Regions from separate parts of the uncultured Stenotrophomonas sp. genome, predicted to be linked through region 1. Evidence: riboswitches for the same ligand, from Rfam matches in the RefSeq annotation. Region 1 holds a riboswitch; the other holds the start of a gene.
The links. Region 1 has a riboswitch for thiamine pyrophosphate ahead of RWO33_RS10845 (TonB-dependent siderophore receptor). Riboswitches for the same ligand answer to the same signal wherever they lie in the genome.
Positions count from the first base shown of each region.

Region 2: linked by a shared signal. The riboswitch ahead of thiC (phosphomethylpyrimidine synthase ThiC) and the one ahead of RWO33_RS10845 (TonB-dependent siderophore receptor) in region 1 are both predicted to bind thiamine pyrophosphate.

Region 1 covers NZ_CAUQPH010000049.1:19,273-23,684, forward strand. Annotated here, with positions in the region: gene RWO33_RS10845 (TonB-dependent siderophore receptor) at 1-1,567, opposite strand, end outside; TPP riboswitch at 1,635-1,730, opposite strand; gene RWO33_RS10850 (phosphotransferase) at 1,772-2,905, opposite strand; gene RWO33_RS10855 (response regulator transcription factor) at 2,925-3,563, opposite strand; partial or broken gene RWO33_RS10860 (transporter substrate-binding domain-containing protein) at 3,642-4,412, shown strand, end outside.
Region 2 covers NZ_CAUQPH010000058.1:15,912-20,323, reverse strand. Annotated here, with positions in the region: gene RWO33_RS11760 (ion channel) at 1-505, opposite strand, end outside; gene thiC (phosphomethylpyrimidine synthase ThiC) at 574-2,451, opposite strand; TPP riboswitch at 2,566-2,667, opposite strand; gene RWO33_RS11750 (BCCT family transporter) at 2,750-4,321, shown strand.

The DNA.
Region 1 (4,412 bases):
ACTGCATCGCCGGCAGGAAGGTGCTGCCGTTGCTGGTCCAGAACGGCGCTTCCTGGCCCAGCGAGAGGCCTTCCACATAGCTGGCGTAGACATTGACGCGTTCGCTGGCCTGCCAGATCAGCGCGGTCTGCGGCAGGAACTGCGACAGGCGGCTGTGCCGCTCCGGAACGCCACGCTTGTCGTAGGCGCGCTCGTCGAGGCGCACGTAGCGACCACCGGCCAAGAACTGCCACGCATCGCCCACGTGGATGCGGTCCAGTGCGAACAGCGCGCGCTGCCAGCTGTCCAGGCGCCGCGCCGACGGGCCCGGCTGCAGCGGCGAAGGTGCGAACACCGGCACCTGCGCATCGGCGATGTTGGCGGTGCCCACGTATTCGTTGACGTTCTGGCGCTTGTCCACGGTGCGGTGGAAGGCGCTGAGCCCGACCGACAGTTCATGCCGCAGCGTGCCGGTGGCGAAGCGCCCGCGCAGTTCGCCGCGCGCTTCGTCGTTGACCCGGGTGTCGTCCGGGCTGCGGTAGTCGTAGATGTCGTAATCGCCATTGGGGGCGAAATAGTTGCCCGGCACGCTGCCGTCGGCACAGCCGGCGGCGTAGTAGCAGCCGTAGGCGAAGGCGACGTTGTCGTCGATCACCGAACGGCTGTGGCCCACCGACAGCCGCGACTGCCATGCCGGGCTGAAGTCGTAGGTGTGCAGGGCGGTGAGGTTGTTGCTGGCGATGCCCACCGGCTGCTGCCACGGCTGGTGGCCAAGCATGCGGCTGCGGTCCACGCCCCGCGGCAACGCGCTGCCGCCCAGCAGCTGGTAGCCGCTGGCCGAGCGCTGCGCGCTGGTCTGGTAATTGGCATCCACTTCCAGCTTGCCGCGCTCGCCGATCAGCCAGTCGGCCGCCACCGAGTAGAAGTCGCGGCGGCCATCGGCGTGGTCGATGTACGAGGCGCTGTCGTCCCAGGCCGCGTTCACGCGCACGCCGAAGCGCGGCGTGATCCAGCCGCCCACGTCGGCGGCGACGTAGCGCGAGCCTTCCGAATCGGTGGCCAGGGTGACCGTGCGCACGTTGGCCGGGCGCTTGCCGACGTAATTGATGATCCCGCCCGGGGCCATCACGCCGGCGGCCAGGCCGGCCTCGCCTTTGAGGATTTCCACCTGCTGCACGTTGTCCAGCGCCAGCCGCTGTTCGCCGGCGATGGACAGCCCGTTGAAGCGGTAGCCGGTGGCCGGGTCCAGCGCGAAGCCGCGGATGGCGACGTTCTGGTAGTAGCCCACCGGCGCGTAGCTGTCACCCAGCGAGGCGTCGTGCCGGGCCAGTTCCGACAGGGTGCGGACCTGCAGCTGGTCCAGCAGCGCGCGGTCGAGCACGTTGACCGAGGCCGGGGTGTTCTTCCAGTCGGCGCTGCCGAAGCTGCTGGTCGGTGCGGTGCTCGCCGTGGGCGTGTTGGCCTGCACGCGGACCGCGGCCAGCTCGGTGGGCGAACGCCGGTCCGCGCCGGTGTCGGCTTCGCTGGCATGCAGGGGCAATGCGGCGCAGAGGGCGGCGGTCAGCAGCGTGAGGCGGTAGCGGTTCATTCGATTCGTCATCAGCCAAAGGAGACGAAGCGAAGGCACGCACACGCACCGGCCCGGAACGGGGGTGCGGCTGCTGCTCAAAGCTCCCTACGCCGGTGCAAACCGGATCAGGTTCCAAGGGACTCTCTCAGCCTGGCAGATCCAGGCACCCCCGCTTCAGTGGTCATTTTCACACCAATCGGCGCCCGTGGCGAGCCCGCCGGCTCAGGCGGCGGCGTGCAGGGTGGCCAGCAGCGCCCGCCCGGCGGTGCTGGCGAACCAGTCCGCATGGCCCAGCAGGAAGGTGTGCCAGGCCACGTCGGCATTTGCCGAGGAGCCGGTAACCCCTTGGAAATACTCGACTTCGGACAGGGCGAAGTCCAGGTGCACCAGTGGCAGCAGGTCAGCCAGCAGGTGCACCTGGGCGGCCGACAGTGGCCGGACCTGGCGGTAGCCGTGCAGCAGCGCCAGGGCGATCTCGGCGTGCGCCACCGGCCCGGTACCGCCTGCATCGAGCCAGGCAATGGCATTGCGCTCGATCGCGGTGGCCAGGTCGAACAGCGCGCTGGCCGGGGAGGCCAGGCCGAAATCGAACACCGTGGCCACCCGTGCCGCCGCGCCCTGGCCGTACCAGAGCAGGTTGGACACATGCCAGTCGTTATGCCCCCACAGCACCGGTTCGGTCTGCAGGCGGTCGGCCAGCGCCGCGTGCCAGGGCAGCACCGCGCACTGCAGCTCCTGCTGCCACGGCTGCCGCGACAGGTACGCGGCCAACCCGGGCCGGGCCGGCAGCTCGCTGCGCAGCCGTGCCAGCGGGTCGGGCGCGCGGATCAGGTCGTCGCGGGCCACCAGCAGGTGGGTACCACGCTGGGGCGCATGGTAGTCGGCCGCGGCCAGGTGCAGGCGGGCGAGCACGGCGCCCGCTTCGAGCGCATGCGCGGTTTCCGACGGGGGCGTCCAGGACGGGCTGTCGCGGTACAGGTCCTGGCCCGCGCCCTCTGCATGCAGTTCGTAGGTCCAGCTGTCGCGTTCGATCGCGGTGGCGCCGTGCCGGGTGTGCAGCACGTCCACGACCGGCAGCCCGGCGGCGGCCAGGTGGGCGATGAAGCGATGTTCCTCGCCCAGCAGCGCGGCCGTGCGTACGCTGGCGTGATGGCGCTTGACCAGGTAGCGGCGCGGGCCGGACCGCACCAGCGCCGCAGCGGAAAACGGCCGCGGACTGTGCCAGAGCACGTCGCAGCCGTCGTCCAGCGCGGGGTAGTGGTGGCGCAGCCAGGCCAGTTCGGCTTCGCTCAGCGCGGGCCAGTCGGCGGCAACCTGGTCGTTGGCCAGGCCCTGTACACGGTGGTCGGTTTCCATCGGGCGCTGCAGGATCCGCTCAGAGCTTGTTGTCGCGCATGTAGTCGAAGAGCTCGGCATCGCCCTTCATGCCGAGCTTGAGCATGGCGTCGCCCTTCTGGCGGCTGATGGTGCTGACGCTTTTGTGCAGTTTCTTGGCGATTTCCTTGACCATCAGGCCACTGGCCAGCAGGCGCAGCACTTCCACTTCGCGTGGCGACAGCGCGCGCGTGCGGTCGTCGCCGATGGACTGGGTACCGACCATGTCGATGCGCTCGCGCAGCTTGCGGCTGACATAGGACTGGCCGCGGTGCACGGCCTGGATCGCCACCGGAAGCTCATCCATGGTCGAGCTTTTGTCGACCAGCCCCAGCACCCCCACGCCCACCACCATGCGCAGGATGCCCAGGTTGTGGGACACGCTCAGCATCAGCACGCGCAGGTCCGGGTACAGGCGACGGATCTTCTCCAGCATGTCGATACCGTCAGGCTTGTTCGACGCCGGCATCGAGTAGTCGGTGACCAGCACGTCGCACTCCTGCTCCTTCAGGATCTCGAAAAGCTCCTCCACGCTGCTGGCTTCGGCCACCACCACGCCCACGCCACTGGATTCGATGGCGGCTTTGGTGCCAACCCGGACAACGGGATGGTCGTCGGCAAGGATTATGCGCAAGGTCATGGAATAGTATGGCCTGGTAGGCAGCGGCCCCTTGGGGCACGCCGCAGTGGGCGGATCACTCCTGGGAGAACAGACAGCATGCGTACCTCGGTTGTCCGCTGGCTGGTCGTGCTGGGGCTGGCGTGGGCGCTGGGCAGCGCCGCCATCGCGTCACCTGCACCTGCGCCTTCACTGTCGCCGCGCCAAGCCGACTGGATCGAACGGAACCCTACCATCTTCTTGGGCCTGTACGACAGCGGCTGGCCACCATTCGAATTCATGCACAACGGCCGCGCCGACGGGCTTGGCTACGACTACCTGATGCTGCTGACCCGGCAGCTCGGGGTGGACGTGAAAGTGCGGGTGTATCGCGATTGGGCCGATGTGCTGGATGCGGCGTGCCGGGGCGAAATCGACGTGGTGATGAACATCACCCTGACCCCCGACCGCACCCGCTGCATGGTCTATACCGGATCCTACGCCGATGCCCCGCTGGCGCTGGTCGGGCGGCTCGGGGACACCCGGATCTCAAGCGACCCCGACCTGGCCGGGCTGAGCGTGGTGACCGAACAGGAGTTCCTTACCCACGACCAGGTGCGGGCCCGGTTTCCGGCCGCGCGGCAGCTGACCGCGGCCAATACCCGTGCCGCGCTGCTGATGGTCGCCCAGGGCCGGGCCGACGTGTACATCGGCAATGCCCATGTGGCCAACACCCTGATCCGCCAGGAGGCGCTTGACGGGATCGCCCTGCTGCGGCCCAGCGACCTGCCCCCTGAACGCCTTCATTTCGGCGTGCCCAACAAGCACCAGCCCCTGGCCGAAGCGCTCGACAGCGCGCTGTCCACGGTCACCGCCGCCCAGCGCGAAGCG
Region 2 (4,412 bases), on a different contig from region 1:
GCTCCATCCACGTGCGCAGTTCAGTTTCACTGGTGGCCACGAAGCTGCCCGGATACCACTGCTGGCAGACCGCGAAGGCGAAGGCGAACGCCCACGCCAGCAGGGTGAAGGTGGCCCCTGCGGCGAACAGCTCGTCGCGGGTGACCTTGTGGTCCTGCAGCATGTAGGCGATCAGGCTGCCGGCGGTATAGAAGTAGAGCAGGCACTCCAGCAACTGCGCCGTGGTCGCCAGCGCCGGTCGCCCGAGCAGCGCGCCGCTGATGGAAAACACCACCGAGGGGATGGCCAGCAGCAGCGCCACCCACATCCCCAGCGGGCTGCGCCGCACCACCCACAGCGCAAGCCCCAACACCGCGATGCCGAATGCGCCAAACAGGGCACGGCTGGCACCGGCCTCATCCATCGCCGGGTACAGCAGTACGCCCAGCAGCTGCACGCCCAGCAACCACGCCGACGGATGCCGGCGGGCAATGGCCAGCCATTTGGTGGTGCGTGCGATTGCCATGCCCGGTGTCCCCTGCCCCTCTGCGGTGGCTGGAGCTTACCGGCTGCCCCGCCGACGCGGAATGACGATCATTCCCTGCGGTAGACCTGCGCGCCCAGCGCACGGAACTCGCTGGACTTCCCGGCCATTCCCGCCGCCAGCGCCTCCTGCTCGTGCAGGCCCTGCCCGGCCGCGTAGTCGCGCACGTCCTGGGTGATCTTCATCGAACAGAAATGCGGCCCGCACATCGAGCAGAAGTGGGCCAGCTTGTGCGCGTCCTTGGGCAGGGTTTCATCGTGGAATTCGCGCGCCTTCTCCGGGTCCAGTCCCAGGTGGAACTGGTCTTCCCAGCGGAACTCGAAGCGCGCCTTGCTCAACGCGTTGTCGCGCACCTGCGCCCCCGGGTGGCCCTTGGCCAGGTCGGCGGCATGCGCGGCGATGCGGTAGGCCATGATGCCGTCGCGTACGTCCTGGCGGTTGGGCAGCCCCAGGTGTTCCTTGGGCGTCACGTAGCAGAGCATCGCCGTGCCATACCAGCCGATCATCGCCGCGCCGATCGCGCTGGTGATGTGGTCGTAGCCGGGCGCGATGTCGGTGGTGAGCGGTCCGAGGGTGTAGAACGGGGCTTCCCCGCATTCGTGCAGCTGCTTGTCCATGTTCTCCTTGATCAGCTGCATCGGCACGTGGCCGGGGCCCTCGATCATGGTCTGCACGTCATGCTTCCAGGCGATCTTCGTCAACTCACCGAGCGCTTCGAGCTCGCCGAACTGCGCCGCGTCGTTGGCGTCGGCGATGCACCCGGGGCGCAGGCCGTCGCCGAGCGAGAAGGTCACGTCGTAGGCCTTCATGATCTCGCAGATGTCCTCGAAGTGCGTGTAGAGGAAATTCTCCCTGTGGTGGGCCAGGCACCACTTGGCCATGATCGACCCCCCGCGCGAGACGATCCCGGTGACCCGGCGCGCGGTAAGTGGAACGTGGCGCAGCAGCACGCCGGCATGGATGGTGAAGTAGTCCACGCCCTGCTCGGCCTGCTCGATCAGGGTGTCGCGGAAGATCTCCCAGCTCAGCGCTTCTGCGCGGCCATCGACCTTTTCCAGCGCTTGGTAGATCGGCACGGTGCCGATCGCCACCGGCGAGTTGCGCAGGATCCATTCGCGGGTTTCATGGATGTGCTTTCCGGTGGACAGGTCCATCACCGTATCGCCGCCCCAGCGGATCGCCCAGACCAGTTTTTCCACTTCCTCGGCGATGCCCGAGGACACCGCGCTGTTGCCGATGTTGGCGTTGATCTTGGTCAGGAAGTTGCGGCCGATGATCATCGGCTCGCTCTCGGGGTGGTTGATGTTGTTGGGCAGCACGGCGCGACCGCGCGCGATTTCCGAGCGCACGAACTCCGGAGTGATCGTGGCCGGGAGCGCGGCCCCGAACGACTGCCCCGGGTGCTGGGCCAGCAACGCCTTGTCGCGGACCTGCTCCAGGCGCTGGTTTTCGCGGATCGCGACGAATTCCATTTCGGGGGTGATGATGCCGCGCCGCGCATAGTGCATCTGGGTGACATTCGCACCGGCCACGGCACGCCGTGGCTGCAGCCGAGCCGGGAAGCGCACCGCGTCCAGGCGCGGGTCGGTTTCGCGCGAGCGCCCGAACGCCGAGCTCAGGCGTGGCAGCAGTTCGGTGTCCCCGCGCTCGGCCACCCAGCCGGCGCGCAGCGGCGGCAGGCCGGTGGAGAGATCGATGCGGATGTCCGGATCGGTGTACGGCCCCGAAGTGTCATAGACGGTCAGCGGCGCGTTCTCTTCGCCCCCGAACAGGGTGGGCGTGGGGGTCAGTGCGATCTCGCGCATCGGCACCTGCAGGTCGCTGCGCGAGCCCTGCACATGGATCTTGCGTGAGCCGGGAATGGGTCGCGTGACCGATTCGGACAGCTGCTGGGCCTGTTGATGCAGGGCGGAAGGGTGTGCGTTCATCGGGCATCGTCCTGGGTTATCGGTGCGAGGGTTCGCACGGCATGGGACGAAGCGGCGGCGCACGGCCGGCGCACGACGCGCGGTTTCCAGGCGGGGGCTGGGTCGGCGCGGTGCATCGGCTGTTGCGAAGCTTCCCTACGCCGGTATCAACCGGATCAGGTTCGAAGGGACTGTCTCAACCGTGGCCACATGGCCGCGGTACCCCCGCTTCGGGGCGGATTAGACCACAGGCACGCCCGGTTGCGCAGCCAGGTAATGTGAACAGCGGGGTCATGCGCCGTTGGCTAGACTGCCGCGCATGGTATTTCGACTCTCCATCGCGCTGGTCGTGCTGCTGGTGCTGGCTGCCGGCATCGCGCCGGACCCGTTCAACGAGGTCGTCCGCGGCGGCCTGGTCCACATGATCCGCAGCGCCGGTTGGCTGTACCTGCTGGTGGTGTTCATCACCCTTTCGTTCCTGCTTTACCTGGCCTTCGGCCGGCTGGGGTCGCTGCGCATCGGCGGCGAAGATGCCGAGCCCGACTTCTCCAATGCCAGCTGGATGTCGATGCTGTTCGCCGCCGGCATGGGCATCGGCCTGGTGTTCTGGGGCGCTGCCGAACCGGTCTCGCACTTCGTCACCCCACCCGAAGGCCTGGCGCCACAGAGCATGGACGCGGCGCGCGCCTCGATGCGCTATGCGTTCTTCCACTGGGGCCTGCATCCCTGGGCCATCTACGCGCTGATCGGACTGGCGATGGCTTGGTTCCAGTTCAACCGCAACGGCCGTGGGCTGATCAGCGACCTGCTGCAGCCCCTGATCGGCGCGCACCATCGGGGCTGGATCGGCACCGTGGTCAACGTGGCCGCCGTCGTAGCCACCGCAATCGGCGTGGCCACTACGCTGGGCTTCGGCACCATCCAGATCGCCGCCGGGCTGGAGCGCGTGTTCGGCATCCACGCCGGCGCGCCGCTGCAGCTCACCATCATCGCGGTCGCCTTCGTGCTGTACATGGCCTCCACCGCCAGCGGCGTGCACCGCGGCATCAAGTGGCTGTCCAACTTCAACCTGGGGCTGGCCGCCGTCCTGCTGGCGCTGGTACTGGTCCTGGGCCCCACCGCCTTCATCTTCGACACCTTCACCACCACCATCGGCTCGTACCTCAACCAGCTGGTGACCATGAGCCTGCGCATGTCGCCGTTCTCGGGCAGCACCTGGGTGGCCGACTGGACGATCTTCTACTGGGCATGGTGGATCGCCTGGGCGCCGTTCGTGGGCTCGTTCATCGCCCGCGTCTCGCGCGGCCGCAGCATCCGCGAATTCGTGCTTGGCGTGGTGATCGCGCCCAGCGTGCTGGGCTTCCTGTGGTTCTCGGTGTTTGGCGGCACCGCGCTGTGGTCGCAGATCTTCGGCCATGTCGACCTGGTGCAGGCCCTGGCCACCGGCTACGAGACCGTGCTGTTCACCATGTTCGACAGCCTGCCGATGCCCACGGTGCTGTCAGTGATCGCACTGGTGCTGCTGATGATCTTCTTCGTGACCTCGGCGGACTCGGCGGTACTGGTGCTGGCCAGCATGTCCACCGATGAGGCCGGCGACCCGCCGCTGTCGCGCAGGATCACCTGGGGCGTGGCGATCGCCTTGATCGCCGCCGTGCTGCTGCTGGCCGGCGGCCTGGACGCGCTCCAGGGCATGATCACCATCGCCGCCCTGCCCTTCGCACTGTTGATGCTGGCGGTGATGTGGTCGCTGTACCGCGTGCTGGACATGGAATACCAGTTGCAGCACCGCCGCGCCAGACGCGCGCGGCAGATGATGGATGCGTGGATCGAGCGCGAGATTGCCGCGCAGGAAGAGACGCGCGATGAGGCGTCGCGGGCGGATACGTAAGGGATAAGAGCAGCGTTTCAGTTCATCCGTGCAGGGCGGCCGTCGGCCAGCCACGCTCCGGGACACGCCGTAAACCCGTCCTTGGGGGCTT